DNA from 4 places in the Cellvibrio fibrivorans genome. Region 4 is predicted to be linked to each of the others. Evidence: predicted binding sites of a transcription regulator. Region 4 holds the regulator's gene; each other region holds the start of a gene.
The links. The regulator PhoB, encoded in region 4, activates phosphate uptake and scavenging genes when phosphate is short. The targets are predictions, from matches to a motif close to TGTCATAAANNTGTAACA.

Region 1 (4,219 bases), on a different contig from region 4:
AGTCATGTACCTGAGGCTTTTCCAGCTCTGCGGTAACTACACCGCCGGGAATAATGAGCAAATCCAGTGATGGGTGTGAATTGAAGTGAAAATCAGGAACAAACTTGAGCCCTGCCCTTGCACGCACAGGGTCAGGTTTTTCTGCAATGGCATACACGTTGAAAACGGGGGGATCCACAATGTTTTCTCGCGCGGCAACACGGGTTGCAGTGGTAAACACTTCGTAAGGGCCAGCAAAGTCCAGCACTTCAATTTCCGGGAATAAAAAAATGCCGACGTTATAGTTCATTGCAAAATCCTCTTTTAAAAACCAAGGCATTAAGAGTGCGCCGCAAGAACTACGCAGTTTGCGCAATGCTGAATGTACCATAACGGGTTAAACAATCACCATCTGGTCACTGTTTTAGCAGAACAATAAGTAAGGGGAGGGAAAATGCGAGAAACCCGCTCCCGCATTGTGCGGGAGCAAGCGTTAAAGCAGAAGCGTCTTGCAATAGCGCAATACAATTAAATAAACAGCGTACCTATGTAGAACAATCCGCCCGACAACAAAATGGTAGCAGGTAAAGTGAACAGCCATGCCAGCAGAATTGTGCGTACGGTTGAAAATTGCAAACCTGTGCGATTGGCAACCATAGTGCCGGCCACTGCCGATGAAAGTACATGCGTGGTAGATACCGGCATGCCCGTCACACTTGCGACCCCAATTGCTGTCGCAGCGGTAATTTGCGCTGACATTCCCTGTGAATAGGTCATACCACTTTTACCAATTTTTTCACCGACGGTGTACACAATGCGCTTCCAACCCATCATAGTGCCAAGACCCAAGGCCAAGGCAACAGTGATAATTACCCACATAGGTGCATATTCAGTTGTCGCAGTCAGATCTTTGCGCAGGTTTTTCAGGTCGCCTTTTTTCTTGTCGGAAATCGTATCCAGCTTGGACACTTTTTTCGCGGTGTCATCAATACAGAGCAATAAACGACGCACACTGCGGCGCTGTTCTAAATTCAAATCAGAATAATGATTTACACCTTTTAATTGACTCTCCAGTGTGTTGATCACTACCAGCGATTCTTTGCCGTTACATTTGAAACTGTCAGCAACCACTTCACCTTCTTTTTTGGTGAAATCGACCAACCCATTCAAATTGTTTTCATTGGCATTATAAAAATTACGCAGGTGGGTTGCGGCATCGCGCGTGCGTTCAATTTGATAGGTACTGCTATCCAGATTCAACACAAATTGCGCCGGGGTCAGGCCTATTAATACCAACATGATCAGGCCGATACCTTTTTGTCCGTCGTTGGAGCCATGCACAAAACTCACGCCCATCGCCGAGGCAACCAGGGTTACGCGCGTCCAAAATGGAGGGTGTTTTTTACCGTCAATCTGCTCGCGCTCTTGCGGAGTTTTATGGATTTTGGGGCCGGTAAATATTTTCTTCAGCAGAAGCAATACCAGTGCCGCCACGCCAAAACCCACCAGTGGTGAAATCAATAGCGACAACATGATATCGATAGCTTTTTTGACATTCACACCTTCGCTAATCGGGATATCGGTAATCAACGCATTGGCAAGACATACACCCAAGAGCGAGCCGATCAAGGTGTGCGAGCTGGATGCCGGAATACCGAAATACCAAGTGCCGAGGTTCCATACGATCGCTGCCGTCAAGAGCGAGAAGACCAGCACCATACCGTGCACTGAGGTGATATTGAGCAGCATATCGACCGGCAATAAATGCACAATCGCATAGGCAACCCCCAAGCCACCCAGTATCACACCAAGGAAATTGAAGATACCTGAGGCGACAACCGCCATATGGGGCGACATGGCTTTGGTATAGATAACTGTGGCAACTGCGTTGGCGGTATCGTGAAAGCCATTGATGAACTCGTAGGCCAACACAAAAAGAACAGCAAAAAACAAGCTAAGACCCATCGCAAAACTGAGTCCAGTGAACATATCGATCATAGGTAATCCACTTGATTGACTAGAAAAGTAAATGCAACAGCATCGTCCTTGTCATTGCACAGAGCGAAATTTCCAGCAACGGCTTACAGCCTTACATCAGCCTGGATAACTCGCATGGGATACACAAAATAGAAGCGCCCCCGAGGGGGCGCCCTATGTGACAATTATATTTCAAAGAGAGTGGCGAGCGACAGCTAGACAAGCCAGGGGGAAATCTGCATCCAGGGGGATAACTGAACTATTTCTTCCAGTTTCAGATGGCAAGTGAGAAAACACCTTATTTGGCCGCCACAGCCAGCTCACATCTGTGCGATTCCGCTGCCCCATGCCCTGCGTATCAACCGACCGCAGCCGACCGATTCCAACGCCGGACGTCCGATTACTGTCTCTTTACGGGCCACTATGCCATAAAGGGATTTATCGGCGCTGATCCAGGGATAAAAACCAAAGGCACCTGGGCTGCTGAAGGCGCCATCACCTACGACAGGATCATCCTCCACCCAGTGACCGTAGGAGTAATGCCAATGCTCAGCGCTGTAATTGATGTCGCCGCTGCTACCGCTGATAGGGGTCGCTATGGCATCGCAGGTTTTATTGGTAATTGCCGGATCAACCCAGGCACAGACAGGATCAGCCCCCAGATATCGACCTAACTCAAGATCCTGATTGAGCATCGCGCGCAAAAATTCTGCATAGGTGTTGGGCGACATATTTGCCCCGCCCGCCAACGAAGGGAAATCATAGGTGAGCGTGGAAAAACGATTGGTAATGCGACGAATTTCATCGGCAAGAAAAATGCCGTTGAGCAAGCCGTCGTCATCGCGATATTCACCTAAACCAAGGTTGACGGCGTACGCCTGCATATGGCCGCCGTTATAGGAAAACTTATTGGCACTCGCGGGATTGTAGTTGGCAATGGAGCCAGTAAAACAGTCAGCGACTGTATGCTTCAAGCACAGCGGTGTTTCTTCCTGATCATAGCCACTGGTGAAATTTAAAAACTGTCTGCGCGCGATGCTGCGCCCACCAATATCGATACTACCCCCACTCAATACTGCATAACCGTCGCGCTGCATTGCATATGCACCGAATACCCATTTAGATGCAGAAGCAACCCCCATGGGAACATTGGGGCCAATGCCTTCCGCCGTCTCTGCTTGAGGATTTTGCGGTGCGTTGCGTCCACCCCACCCCGCTGCAAGGGCACCAGTTTTATCGCCGATTTGCCAATAAAATATATCGATACTCTTACAGATAGAATTATCAGCAACTGTTGTATTCACTGCGGTAACTCGCTGCTCCAGAGTCATTATTGAAACTGAACTAGTGGCGAGCGATGAAAAATTATTGGCTGAGGATGAATGATTAACTGAGGATGGATTGGAAATAAGTGACGCGCTGCTTGCTCCGGGCGCACCGCCACCAGATCCGCCTCCACACGCAATTAGTGCCGAACTGATTAGCACCGCAATAAAATTAGCAACACGCATAAAAATTCCTCATCTTACAGTCTGCTATTTACTCTTCATTTTGCTGGCGACGCATAAAACGTTCACGGGCTTTGGCGCGTTGCTCTGGTGTCATATTGCGGAAGCGGTCGCGCAATTTTTCACGCTGCTCAGGCGATAGTGATTGCCAGCGTTCGCGCATGGCGGTGCGCTGCGCTTCCGGCAGATTATTAAACCACTCAACACGCTGTTTCAGTTTGGCTTTTTCTGCCGCAGGCAGCGCTTGATATTCGCGATAACGCGCGCGCAATTGCGCTTTTCTCTCAGGTGACAGATTTTGCCACCGATTAAACCGCTCTCTCAATACAGCCTGTTCCGCCGGCGTCATGTGTTTAAATTTCTCTGCCTGCGTGACTAATTTTTCACGCAGCTCGGGGCTGAGCTCAGGCCATTGGTCTTTCACATTTAACAATAGCACCTGCTGTTCACTGGTTAAATCTGACCAGAGTTTATCCTTGGCAACACCAATCGATGGCATAGTGGCAAGCCAACCTAACAACAGAATCACTACTGATTTTTTTATCAAAAAATCACTTTTGATGTTACTCATGGTTGCACCTCATCAGCTTGAACTGCTGCTTTTTCGTCACGTAATTTATTTGCACTCACACCGTCAACCGATATTGCTTTGGCAGATATTTTTTCCATTTCGGTTTCGGTAATCTCGCTAACGGTCATCAGCATTTCTGGTTCCATCAACTCACCTTGCACATCGCTAAATTCCACCAAATACT
Region 2 (4,219 bases), on a different contig from region 4:
TTGAATTCTTCCTGTAATAGTTCAAAACCTTGTTCGCTATCGAGTTTGGCAAAGCGGTGTTGTAAATCGATTAACACGTCTTCATCGATTTCATGCGGATGATTGCCTTCTGCAAGGTTTTCATCATTCGCATTTTTGACTGAGTAGTAGCGCTCGTAATAAAACACCAATAAATCGCGCAGGGCTTTTGGATAATGCGCGCTCATACTCACTGGGCCAAACACAAATCGCACTTGCGGGTGATGCGACAAATAAGCACCGAGGCCTTGCCATAAATAATCCAGGCTGGCTTTGCCCCAATAATCCGGGTGCACAAAACTGCGGCCTAATTCCAAACCTTGTTCAAGGTAAGGTGTAAGTGATGAATGGAAATCAAATAGCTCAGCGGTGTAGAGTGAATTTGCGCCTTTTTTCTTCATCAGCTTGTGTGCTTCACCCAAACGATAGGCGCCAGCGATGCAGAGTTTTTCTTCGTCCCACAAGACTAAATGGCGATAGTAGTGATCGTATTTATCCAAATCGCGGCGGCTGCCGGTGCCTTCGCCAACCATGCGAAATGTCTGTTCACGCAGGCGGCCAATTTCGCGCAGCACTACCGGATGTTGGTTGTAATCGCATAAAAATATTTTGTGATTGTCGCGCGTACTGCCAATCAGTTGCGCATTTTTAAATTCTTTTTTCAGCGCAGAGCGATCTTCAGGGTGGGCGATGGTTTTTTCCGTTACAAAAACCGGAACGTTATTTTTTTTGGATGAGTTGCCCTTGCCGATTTTATATACATGTTTTTTTAGGCGTTTAATCAGTGCTTTATCAGCCAGCTGATCAGATTCCAATGCGTGATGTGGAATCATCTCGCCCACGCGGAATTTAATTTCTGCCGAGCGCTTGTTAAACATTTCGTGGGCGAGCAGGGCAGTCGCCAGCGGTTTGAAAATCATGGAAGCGCTGTAAAACAGCATGGAATTTTTGGCGGAGACAAATATCGGCAGCAGTGGCGCATTGGTTTTGCGTGCAAAGTGTAAAAAGCCGGCCTGCCATTTTCCATCTTTAATTCCGGTAGGGCTTGCGCGGGATACTTCGCCCGCCGGGAAAATAATAATCGCCTCGTCGTTATTGAGTGCTTGCAGGATATTTTTGTAGCTCTGCTTGTAAGCGGCGCGGGTCATATTGTCGAGCGGCAGGAGTAAATCGTGCAGCGGTTCAAAGGCCATCAACATATCGTTAGCGATGATTTTTACATCTTTGCGCACTTCGCTTACCAACCGCAGCAGTGCTAAACCATCGAGTGAGCCAATGGGGTGGTTGGCGATAATAATCACCCGCCCTTGAGAGGGAATATTGTTGCGCTCGCGCTGGGAGATGCTGTAACTGAAATTAAAATATTCAAAAATCCGGTCGATAAAATCAATCCCGCGGTTGCCTTCATGCTCGCGCAAAAACGCATTGATCTCGCGCTCGTGGGTGAGCTTGCGCAGAATGCTGAGCGTGGAGTTGCGCACAATCGGCGCTTGCTGGTTAAAACCGGGGAATTTATTAGTAATGGATTGTTCGATATTGAGCATGGCAGTCACAACCTTGCGATGGGCGATACTGCAAGGCTATGACTAATGGGTGACGGTTATGTGATGGAATTGTTGCAGGTGTGTGACACTGATGTTCGAAATATTGCGAAGATCTTGCAGGTGGATTGCGGTGTCTTGTGCGAGACCGTCTGCTGCATGGGTGAAGCAAGCATTTGCAAAGCGTGCTTTGCGCGTAGCTGAACGACAACAGGTTTACCTGTTGGCAGGTCCGCTAGCGGCAGCAGTCGAGCCTACAGGGATGTATTTACGGCGCGTCTCGCACAGGACACCGCAATCCGCAACACGAATTATTAAGAAGCCGTCGCACCAACCAACTGCTCTTCCTGTTTCGCCAGCAGCGCAGCATAGGGCGCCTTCAAACCAATAAGCTTGCCGCTGTCGCTCACAATTTCCAGATGCTCCTGTAGATCACTATCGATCAAACGCTGGCTAATTAAGACTTCGCCTTTGTCCGGTTTCAAATGATTGTTGTGTTGCACCACAAAATCTTTCAGCAGCGATTTATTGGAGCTCACCGGTGCCGATAATTCATGTACCGCAGCGGCCAAATGCAAGCGTGGGCTGACGCTCTTGGCAGCGAGGCTATTGAGTAATTGCGCCGCACACACCGCGCGAAAACTGCACTCGTAAAAGGCCTCGCCGGTGAAATCGATAATGAGTGTTTCGCCCGATAACATCTGGCGCTGGCCGCTGTATAAATTCAACACGCCCTGCAATTGTTTTTCAAAACGGCGCAATACAGTGGCAAAACTTTCGCTGTTCAATTGTTGGTAAAGCTTGCCCATATTCACAATGTCCAAACTCAACCGCACCGATACTTGCTTTGGTAATTCCGGTTCGGGTTCGGGCGCTTCGTTTATCGTAGGCATTTTCTCCACTACCGCAGTGACTATCTCACTCGCGGTTGGTAGCTTATCTTTTAATTGCGACCACCACTGGCGCTGGATCGACCACCAGATCACCAGCAGCGAGAAAAATACCGCCGCCATCCACAGCATAAAAAAGCGATAGTCGCGCTCGGTGTGAACCGGCATATCCAGCGTCACTTCCAAATAACCCGCGACATTATTGTGCAATGCGATGGGCGCTGAAAAATTGTAGCGACGCCCTTTAATTTCCTGGTTGGGTTTAAAACCGCTTTGCACCAGCAGCTGGTTTTCCACATTGTGGATGGTCGCACCTACTACATTGGGATATTGGCCGACTTCGAGGAGGATCGCCTGCAGGCTTACCAAGTCCTGTTGCAGGGTCGCATTTACAGCTTGCCGTGCTGCGCTGTTGGCGAGTACCTGGCCATAGTGACTGATCTGCTCGCGCTGGTTTTGTTCGCTGTTGTGAATATAGGCCCAGGCACCAAAGGCACCGAGTGCGATCAGAAGCAGGCTGCAAAGGCTGAGCTGTGGGTAGGTGCGGTAGGTATTGATCAATGCCATTTTGTTGTTAAGTCCGTGCTCGTCATGTTGCGTTCATGATTCAACCCCAGTTCCTGCCGGGGTCGGTGGTCAGACACATGCTCGCCGCAATGGCAGCAATATGTCGTGTGGAATCGCATTCTAGCCTAAGTTATCGATGCGTGCTAAGGCACAGTTCGTATCTGGAAGCTGCTGTGAGCGGCCATGAATTCCGCTAGAATGCGCGCTTTGCGCAATCGCCCCCAAGTACATGCGGCGGTGACCGGTAGTAAAAGTTAGCACGCACCGGGCCAATACGTATGTTTGTTACCCCTTATAGAGAGGCACTGTGAACGAACTTTTATTGATTAATGCATCGGGGCAGGATCAGCCCGGCATCACCCGCGCTATTACCAATGTCCTTGCCCTGTGTGGTGCACGTGTACTGGATATAGGCCAAGCCGTTATCCACGACACCCTCGCGCTGGGCATTCTGGTCGAGCTGCGTATTGCTGCTAGCGTGCGTGCGCAACTGCTTGACCAGATCCAACAAGCTACCCAGCCACTTGGTATACAGGTGCGCTTCCAGACCATCACCGCTGAAAGCTACGAGCATTGGGCCGAGCAACAGGGCAAAACCCGTCACATAGTCACCTTGCTTGCACGCCAAATTGATGCTGCGATGATTGCTGAATTAACCGCCGTTACTTCCAGACATGGATTGAATATCGACAGCATCAACCGCTTGTCCGGTCGTGTCCCGCTTGCGGATCTGGATGCAGGTGAAGAGCAAAAAAGCAGTGCCTGTGTGGAGTTTTCGGTGCGTGGAATGCCTGCAGATTTAATGGCATTGCGCGCGGATTTTATGGAGCTCTCAGCACGTTTGAATATCGATGTCGCCTTCCAGCGCGATACGGTTTATCGCCGCAACCGCCGCCTGGTGTGTTTCGATATGGATTCGACATTAATCGAAGCAGAAGTCATTGATGAGCTCGCCAAAGCCGCAGGTGTAGGTCATCTGGTATCTGAAATTACTGAAGCAGCCATGCGCGGTGAACTCGACTTCAAGCAAAGTTTTGCACAGCGCATGGCTTTACTTAAAGGTTTGGATGAATCCGTACTGGCGGGAATTGCCGAGCAATTACGTTTCACTGAAGGCGCAGAAAAATTAATTTCCTCGCTTAAAAAACTCGGTTACAAAACCGCGATTTTATCGGGTGGGTTTAATTACTTTGGTCGATATAT
Region 3 (4,219 bases), on a different contig from region 4:
TGATTTAATGCAACTACGGTAACGCGATAATCGAAACAGAACCTACCGGATCATAGGAGTAATCGTCTTTCGCTTCGCCTTCATCGGCGGTCAGGATAAATTTCCCATCCGGTGAGAAGGTCAGCATATCTGGCAAGGCACCTACTTTGGCGATACCTAACAATGCATAGGTTGATGTATCAAACACCACCACCGTGCCCTGCTGGGTTTTATCAACACCTTGTAACGCACCCGCCAATTTTCCATTCTTGACGGCAACACTGTTAATACCGCCAGCGTAAGGGCTGAGGTCAATGGTGGTCAGCAATGACAATTTAGTTGGGTCAGCAAGATTCAATACTTCGATGCGCGAATTCTTCAACAGGGTGCCGTTATTCAATACAAACAAACGTTTGGTGGTTGGATCATAGGCGCTAATCTCCGCTGCTGCTGCGCCGCCTTCCAATACCAGGCGCGATGCAAAACTGAATACACCGTTAGCATCACTTTGGTAAACAGTGACGTTGCCGCTGTCTTCATTGGATACCACTAACAATGGATTGCCACTAGGGCTATCAGTTGCACTTACAAACAGAATGCCTTCGGGTGCATCATCACCGGTAGTTTTGAGGAATTGTTTGAAGGTGATATTACTCATGTCGGTAATATCGTAAACCGCAACTGCATCGGCGCGTTCAAGGCCAACAAACACAAAACGTTTGGAGCCGATAATACCAATCGTCAGATTTTCCGGTTCAACGCCTTTGGCATCACTGCGGTCATCCGGATAAGCATTAGCAGTATTTGCCTGCACTTCCAGATCTTTGCCACTGTCAAACACTTGCGCACCGGTAGTGCCATTCCAGATACTAAATGAACGCGCGCCAAAACTCAGCAAGTCGCTGTAGAGTGTTTCGGCAGTTGATGACTTAGCAAATTGCGTAACAACCAAACGGCCTAATTGCGCATCTTTTTTCAATTCAACAGCATTTGGGAAATCTGATTCATCCAATGTCAGGCCAGAGACTTTTACACCTTCAACAAAATTGGTGTAGTAATCGCGCACATCGCCTTCGTTCGCGGTAATCACATAATCCATTCCGCCTTCATTAAAAGTCGCTATACCATCGGGCTGATACATACCAACTACTTTTGGATACTCGGAAAAAGCAATTTTGCTGTCTTTATCGCTCGGGTCGATTTCATTGCCGGTCGCGCCGTAATCTTTAAACCCCAGCGGAAATATATTGGTAATTGCCGGTGTACCATTGAGATTAATACGCGCAAGACCATTATTTTCCTGCAAGCTTACCCAAGCAGTTTTTGAATCGGCAGCTACAGCAATGTATTCCGGTTCAACATCTTTGGCTAAATCCGCATTCAAACCAAATACGCGGAAACCGCCTGCTTCTAATGTTGTTTCCTGATTGTTGTAGGAAGAGAAATTCAACGTAGTCACGGTTAAATTCAACGCGGGAGTTGCAAAATTTTTCAGCGCAGGTGATGCATACAATTGCGGCTTACTGGCATCGGCCAAATCAATCCAGTTGCCACCATCGGGCAGACGGCCGAAGGAATTGACATGGAAATCGCCGTAACTGATTTGATCGCGCTGCTCACCCTTGTAAAACAGGGTAATCGTTTCTTTTTTGCCGATACCAAAGGTTTCAGTACCGCCGTTCAGAATCGCACCTGCTGGAGCATTAGCGGGCAAGTTTGCACCAACGGCCAAATCCGTCAGTAAAATAATATGGCCTTTCGCCGGGATCTCTGTGCCGGCAGGAATTGGCATAGGTTTATTTCCGGTATCCGTTAATGTCCATTCGCCTGCAGCAAAGGTATAGGGCTGCTCACCTTTGTTATAAATTTCAATGTAATCAAAATTAATATCCGGGCGGCCACTGGACACGATTTCGTTGATCACAATATCCGTAGGGCCAGCAGGTGCGACCACAGCGGGCAATTTATTGCTTGCACCGGGTGTTGCTTCCAGTGCTTCGGTTTGCACATGCCATGCAGCACCATCGGGCAAACGGCCAAACGAATTAATGTGCGTGCCGTCATCCCATTTTTTCTGGTCGAGAATTTCATTTTTGTAAACTAATACCGCAGTATCGCCTTTACCCAAACCAAAATTCGCAGCACCACCGATCAAGGTAGATGCAGGCGCACCAAAAGGTACGGCGCTTTGGTCTACCGCAACCAATAAAAATCCTTTGGCAGAAATAACAGTGCCCGCTGGAATCACAATACCGGGAACCTTATCTTCAGCAAAACCTTTAATATCATTCACAGCCCACTCATTAGCTGTAAAGGTGTAATCCGCATTTGCGGCGTTGTAGAGTTCGATGTAGTCATAACCACCGCCGTCAGAACGCATTTCGTTTAACACAATTTGCGGTGCAGGTGTTGGAGCGACGGATGCAGCAACACTAGACGCAGTGCTTGAGGCAACACTCGATACCAGACTAGAAGCAACACTGGAAACTGATGATGAAAGTTGGCTGGACGATGAAGCGCTGCTGGAAGATTTATTGTCGTCACCACCACAGGCAACCAAGGTAAGGGATACGGCAGCCAATGCTGCCAACTGCGGAAACTGTTGAATAAGCTTCATAGTTATTCCTGTTGCTGAAAAATAAATAGATCCGGAACCTGCGCAAGACTTCGCAGGTGGATAGCGATTAAATGGATATTTTCGGCGACAAGACTAATCAGCGTTTATGACGGGTTCGCAACAAATTTATGACAGATTGATGACATCACACCTCCCCACTTTCTCTCATGGGGCTGCAACGAGTAACCCTATCGAAAACCATCTCAGTACGATTAACGATATTAGGCCAGCGCAAAATCGATACCGCTGGAATAAGTAATAACGGCAATGTTGGTGGCTTATTTTTTCGGACAAAAAACAAACACAGAACCATATTGGTGCAAAGCAATTTCATTCGCACCAAAATAATCAGGCACCTGCCCCAAAACAGAACCAAAACCTGCCTGTTTTTTCGCCACCACCGCCCTCTATATTCCACTTCATGAACTGGCGTACATTCTGCATGGCGTCCATTACAACTTAAAAAAATAGTCTTACCCCACTAAAACTATTACGACTCTTTAGAAACAGGTGAAGAAGACCTATGCAACAACACCATTATTTACACAGCGACCTTATGCATTTGTCGCCCGCGGAGCGAGGCTGGCTTAACTGGTATGGAAAAACAGGCAAGGTTTCCATGGGCTGGTCTTGCTGGTTAAACCGCAACCGCTATGCAGTGATGGAACAAGCATTTGAAAGCATCGCCAGTACTCGCATAAAACTATTGCAGCAGTGGGTAAAACGGCAGTGGACGCAATTGGAATCCTGTCGTAGCCAATTACAATTTCTCGACGACAGCTACGACAATATTCTGCGTAAAGCATGGCAAGTCATGGGAGACTGCACGGAATTATTTATTATCGACCAACAGGGTATGGTGACTGCCACAACCTACAATCGCCGGCTTGGTGTTCTCGATTTAAATCCGCGCGCGGTAAAAACAGGATTGGAAAATCCATTTCTGCATGGCCCTTATATCGATACGGAAACACTGCATATCGGAAAGCGCAGCTCTGCCTTTCACGATCAAGTGACATTGATGTTTTACCTACCAGTCGAATTCAACAATGGCAATAAAGGTTGCTTGTGTGCACGCTTCCCCAATGATGTGTTAGGCGATTTAATCCAACGGGAAGCAGGCCACATTTTTACTGAATCTGGCGATAATTATTTATTTATGGTGAAAGCAGTTTTTGATCCGGCAATTAAAAGCGGTACCGCTCTCTCCCGCTCGCGCTTTGAAGACAATACATTTTCACATGGCGAAAATTTAAAATCAGGTGTGCATACCGCATGGGGTGTCGTAAAAATCCAGCAGCACACAGAATTTGAAATCCGCTTTACTGACCCGGCCACTAATGAATTACATCCGGGTGTACGCGAAACGATTCGCAAAAGTAGCAATTTATTTGTCACCTACCCCGGCTACTCCGACTATCGCCATATTCCAGTGGTGGGAAAAGGTGTAACCTTTTCATTGCAGGGCTCGCCAGATACCTGGGGCATGATGTGCGAGGCGGATTTGGAAGAAGTTTATCGCCATCGCTCACTGAATTTTAAACTGATGAATATTTACACGGCTTGTGTGGGCAGCAGCTTTTTAGTAAATGCTGCACTACACGAGTACACCGACTGGTCTAA
Region 4 (4,219 bases):
ATGCATGATTTCTCTCCTGGGTTTTTAGCGATAAGTCAGGGGGAGTTTACCTGCAATAACTTGTTTGCGGCAGACTTGCGCTGGCTTTTTCCGCATAGGGTTCCCATACACAATGCCGTACCCGGTAGAACGCAAGCTGATAAACTGCCGCCCCATTCATCCCCTTCGCCCTGTTTTTTCGCATCGATAAAGGAGTCAGGTTTTGCCCCAGTCTTCACCGTCGTGGCAGCCATTAGCGCGCATCGCCAAATGCCAACGCCCAAGCCTGGCCATGCAAGATTGGCTTACGGATAGCGGCTCCCTGACTGCTCGCCTGATCGCCCAAAGCAGCGGTCAATTCAAGGTGCAACTGGTGCGGCAGATTATCGGGCTACCGTGTCTGAATGAATGTCATGCGCTGGGGATGAAACGGCCGGCACTGGCGCTGATCCGTGAGGTGATCCTGTGCGGCAATGGTGAACCCTGGGTATTTGCGCGCAGTATCTTGCCACTCGCCAGCCTGACCGGCCGGTTGCGCCATTTGCGCAAGCAGGGCACGCGCCCGCTGGGCGCGTTTTTGTTCAGTCAGCCACAGTTAACACGCAGTGCCATTGCAGTGGCGCGGATTAGCCGCGATCATGCCTATGTCCCCGGCGATTTGGTTGGCGACCAATTACTCTGGGGGCGTCGCTCGATGTTTTACTTGCAGCAGAAGCCGCTGCTGGTGAGCGAAGTATTTTTACCGGCCTTTGCCGCCCAGCTCACGCTGCACCTGCCCCGATAACCTTAATAAAACGGCGTTTTGGCTATGACAAATCCCGACGATGTAAAACCACCCGCTGCTGCGCCCAAAAAACCGGCGACGAAAAAGGTTGCACCGACAGATGCCGGCGGCACCAGCACCAAACCTAAAACAGCGGCAAAACCGGCGACAAAGAAAGCCGCCAAACCTGCTGCCAGCGAAGCAGCAGCTAAGGCACCCGCAGCTACAGTGACTAAACCCGCTCAAGGCAAACCAGTCGCGGCCAAAATAACGCTCAAAAAAGCAACCAGTGCAGCAACCACCAAACCTGCGGTGCGCAAACCCAAAGTTACCGTCCCGGATCCAGCACTGATCGCACCGTCAGTAGATCCTGTTGGCCCTACATCACCTGACACTGGTGATCAGCCAACAACACCAGCCACGGACTGGGCGAATGTCCATGCTGCAAAAATCCTCAAACGTGCAGCGAAAAATAGCGGAAAGGCTGGCTTTATCGCCCAACTCAAGCACAAAGCAGGCAGTTACTGGCGCTTGACGCGCATGGATCGCCCGATTGGCACACTGCTGTTGCTCTGGCCCACACTATGGAGTTTATGGATCGCCGCCAAAGGCGTGCCCAGCATTAAAAATCTGGTGATTTTTGTGTTGGGGGTGATAGTGATGCGCGCCGCCGGCTGCGTCATCAACGACTTCGCTGACCGCAAGATCGACGGCAAGGTGCTGCGCACTAAAGATCGGCCACTGGCTACGGGTGCGGTATCCAGCCGTGAGGCGATTGGGTTGTTTATCACACTCTGCCTGATAGCCTTTGCGCTGGTGCTGTTTACCGACCCGCTAACCATTAAGTTGTCGGTCGGCGGCCTCATCCTCGCCTTCTGCTACCCATTTATGAAGCGCCATACCCATTTACCGCAAGTGGTACTGGGTGCCGCCTTTGCTTGGGGCATACCCATGGCCTATGCGGCAGAGGCAGGGGAATTGCATCAGGGAATGTGGCTGATTTACTTGTCGGTCGTACTTTGGACCGTCGCCTACGACACTTTTTACGCCATGGTAGACCGCGATGACGACCTGAAAATCGGCGTCAAATCCACCGCCATCCTTTTTGGCGAGCAAGACCGCTTGATGACCGGCGTATTGCAAATCATGGCGCTCTATTCGCTGGTGCTGGTCGGCAACCGCTTTGAGCTCGGCAGCTTTTACTATCTCGGTCTGGCGGTAGCGGCCGGTTTATTTATCTACCAACAGTGGCTGATCCGCTTTCGCGTGCGCGAAGCCTGCTTTAAAGCGTTCCTCAATAATAACTGGGTGGGTGTAGCAGTCTTTGCCGGGATTATTATGGACTATAGTTTTCGCTAGGAGCCAAATATCCTGCAACCTGTCATAAATGTGTAACACTGAACTTATTTAATAAGCTGCAACAATAGCTTCACAAACCTGTGAGGCACACCGTGGTTTTTTCAGGCAGAACACTTATGACTGGTCGCAAAATACTGATCGTTGACGATGAATCCGCAATTCGCGATATGCTGCGGGTGGCGCTGGAAATGGCTGAGTATCAAGTCATGGAAGCGAGCAACGCACAGGATGCGCACAGCATCATTATCGATGAAAAACCCGACCTGATCCTGCTCGATTGGATGATGCCAGGGACCAGCGGCATCGAACTCGCGCGCCGCTTGAAGCGCGATGAAGTGACTGCTAACACGCCCATCATCATGCTCACCGCCAAAGGTGAGGAAGACAACAAAATCCAGGGGCTGGAAGTGGGCGCTGATGATTACATCACGAAACCCTTCTCGCCACGCGAACTAGTGGCGCGTTTGAAAGCGGTATTGCGCCGCGCTGACCCGCAAATCAACTCTGCCCCTATCACGGTGCAAGGCCTGTGTCTCGACCCGGCCAGCCACCGCGTGACCATCAATGACCAGTCAGTGGATATGGGCCCGACCGAATATCGCCTGCTGGAGTTTTTTCTCACCCATCAGGAAAGGGCTTATACTCGCAGCCAGTTGCTGGATCACGTCTGGGGCGGCAATGTGTATGTGGAGGAGCGCACGGTGGATGTGCATATCCGCCGCTTGCGCAAAGCGCTGACTATCGACGGCCACGAAGATTTGATCCAGACAGTGCGCGGTACAGGCTATCGTTTTTCTACCCGTATTGAAGCCTGATAACACTATTCGTGAGTAGTCCTAGCAGACGAGCCTACAGGGATGTATTTACGGCGCGTCGCGCAGTGCTCGTCGGCTAGGGCTACGGATTTAGAATCGAGAGGCCCCCTTGTTAAAAGGTTTTAGCGCTGAACTCCAGCGTATTTTGATTATTCTCGCCATCTGCAGCTTGATTGGCTTCTTTAGCGATAACTATGCGCTCTGGATGCTGATCGGCTGTGCGATTTATATCTTGATGATGCTCTGGCAAATGCGTCGCCTCAACCAGTGGCTGTTGCGTCAGGAAACCGATCACCCTCCCGAGGCGAGCGGTATCTGGGGGCAGATTTTCGACAATATCTACCAGTTGCAGCGCGACCAGCGGGGCGAGAAAGACAACCTGCAGGCCGTGATCAACCGCATCCAGGAAATCAGTTCAGCGTTGAAAGACGGCTTGATCATCCTCGACGCGCGCGGCCATCTGGATTTCTGGAACCCTGCAGCACACCGCATGCTGGCGTTGCATACTAAAGACCAGGGGCAATCGGTAATCAACTTTATCCGCCACCCCAAGTTCGTCAGCTATTTTGAAGAGGGTAATTTCGAGGAACCGCTGGAGCTACCCTCGCCGCGCTTTCCCTCCAAACACCTGCAGTTCCAAATCACACCCTTCGGCAAGCAGGAGCGGCTTATCGTGGTGCGCGATGTGACCCAGCTGCACAATCTGGAAAAGATGCGGCAAGACTTTGTCGCCAACGTATCTCACGAATTACGCACACCGCTGACTGTAATCAATGGCTATGTGGAGACCCTTGCGGATAACAACAGCACCCCCAGCTGGGATAAACCCCTGCAGCAGATGCAACAGCAAGCCAAACGCATGTCACTGCTGATCAATGATTTGCTGGTGCTGTCCAAGCTGGAGACGACCGAAGCGGGGCACAACCACAAACCGATTAATATTGAGCAGCTGCTAACCATCGTCAAAAGTGAAGCGGAAGTGCTGAGCAAGGATAAAGAGCAGCAGCTGACGCTGATCTGCAACAACACCACCAAACCCTTGTTGTTATTGGGCAATGAGAAAGAGCTGCACAGCGCCTTCTCCAATTTGGTCATCAACGCGATCAAATACACACCCAATGAGGGCAAGGTAAGTGTGCTGCTCTGGCAAGACCAGAAACACTTCTATGTATCGGTCAGCGATAACGGACCGGGCATCGAAGCTATGCATATCCCGCGTTTGACCGAGCGCTTTTATCGCGTCGATGCCAGTCGCAACAGCAGCACCGGCGGTACCGGTTTGGGCTTGGCGATTGTCAAACAT

Region 1: J2X05_RS05090 (inorganic phosphate transporter) is a predicted target of PhoB. The motif match lies at 2,134-2,151, and genes of this name have one in related genera.
Region 2: olsF (bifunctional ornithine lipid synthase OlsF) is a predicted target of PhoB. The motif match lies at 1,633-1,650, and genes of this name have one in related genera.
Region 3: J2X05_RS11100 (choice-of-anchor I family protein) is a predicted target of PhoB. The motif match lies at 2,724-2,741, and genes of this name have one in related genera.

Annotation. Positions count from the first base shown of each region.
Region 1 is NZ_JAVDVX010000002.1:40,598-44,816, reverse strand. Features, by position in the region: gene J2X05_RS05095 (DJ-1/PfpI family protein) at 1-289, opposite strand, end outside; gene J2X05_RS05090 (inorganic phosphate transporter) at 508-1,977, opposite strand; gene J2X05_RS05085 (hypothetical protein) at 2,277-3,467, opposite strand; gene J2X05_RS05080 (DUF3106 domain-containing protein) at 3,496-4,035, opposite strand; gene J2X05_RS05075 (hypothetical protein) at 4,032-4,219, opposite strand, start outside.
Region 2 is NZ_JAVDVX010000010.1:4,396-8,614, reverse strand. Features, by position in the region: gene olsF (bifunctional ornithine lipid synthase OlsF) at 1-1,562, opposite strand, end outside; gene J2X05_RS19995 (hypothetical protein) at 1,874-3,016, opposite strand; gene serB (phosphoserine phosphatase SerB) at 3,324-4,219, shown strand, end outside.
Region 3 is NZ_JAVDVX010000003.1:592,820-597,038, reverse strand. Features, by position in the region: gene J2X05_RS11100 (choice-of-anchor I family protein) at 14-2,596, opposite strand; gene J2X05_RS11095 (methyl-accepting chemotaxis protein) at 3,120-4,219, shown strand, end outside.
Region 4 is NZ_JAVDVX010000006.1:205,823-210,041, reverse strand. Features, by position in the region: gene J2X05_RS16305 (HU family DNA-binding protein) at 1-6, opposite strand, end outside; gene J2X05_RS16300 (chorismate--pyruvate lyase family protein) at 203-763, shown strand; gene ubiA (4-hydroxybenzoate octaprenyltransferase) at 1,235-2,101, shown strand; gene phoB (phosphate regulon transcriptional regulator PhoB) at 2,218-2,916, shown strand; gene phoR (phosphate regulon sensor histidine kinase PhoR) at 3,026-4,219, shown strand, end outside.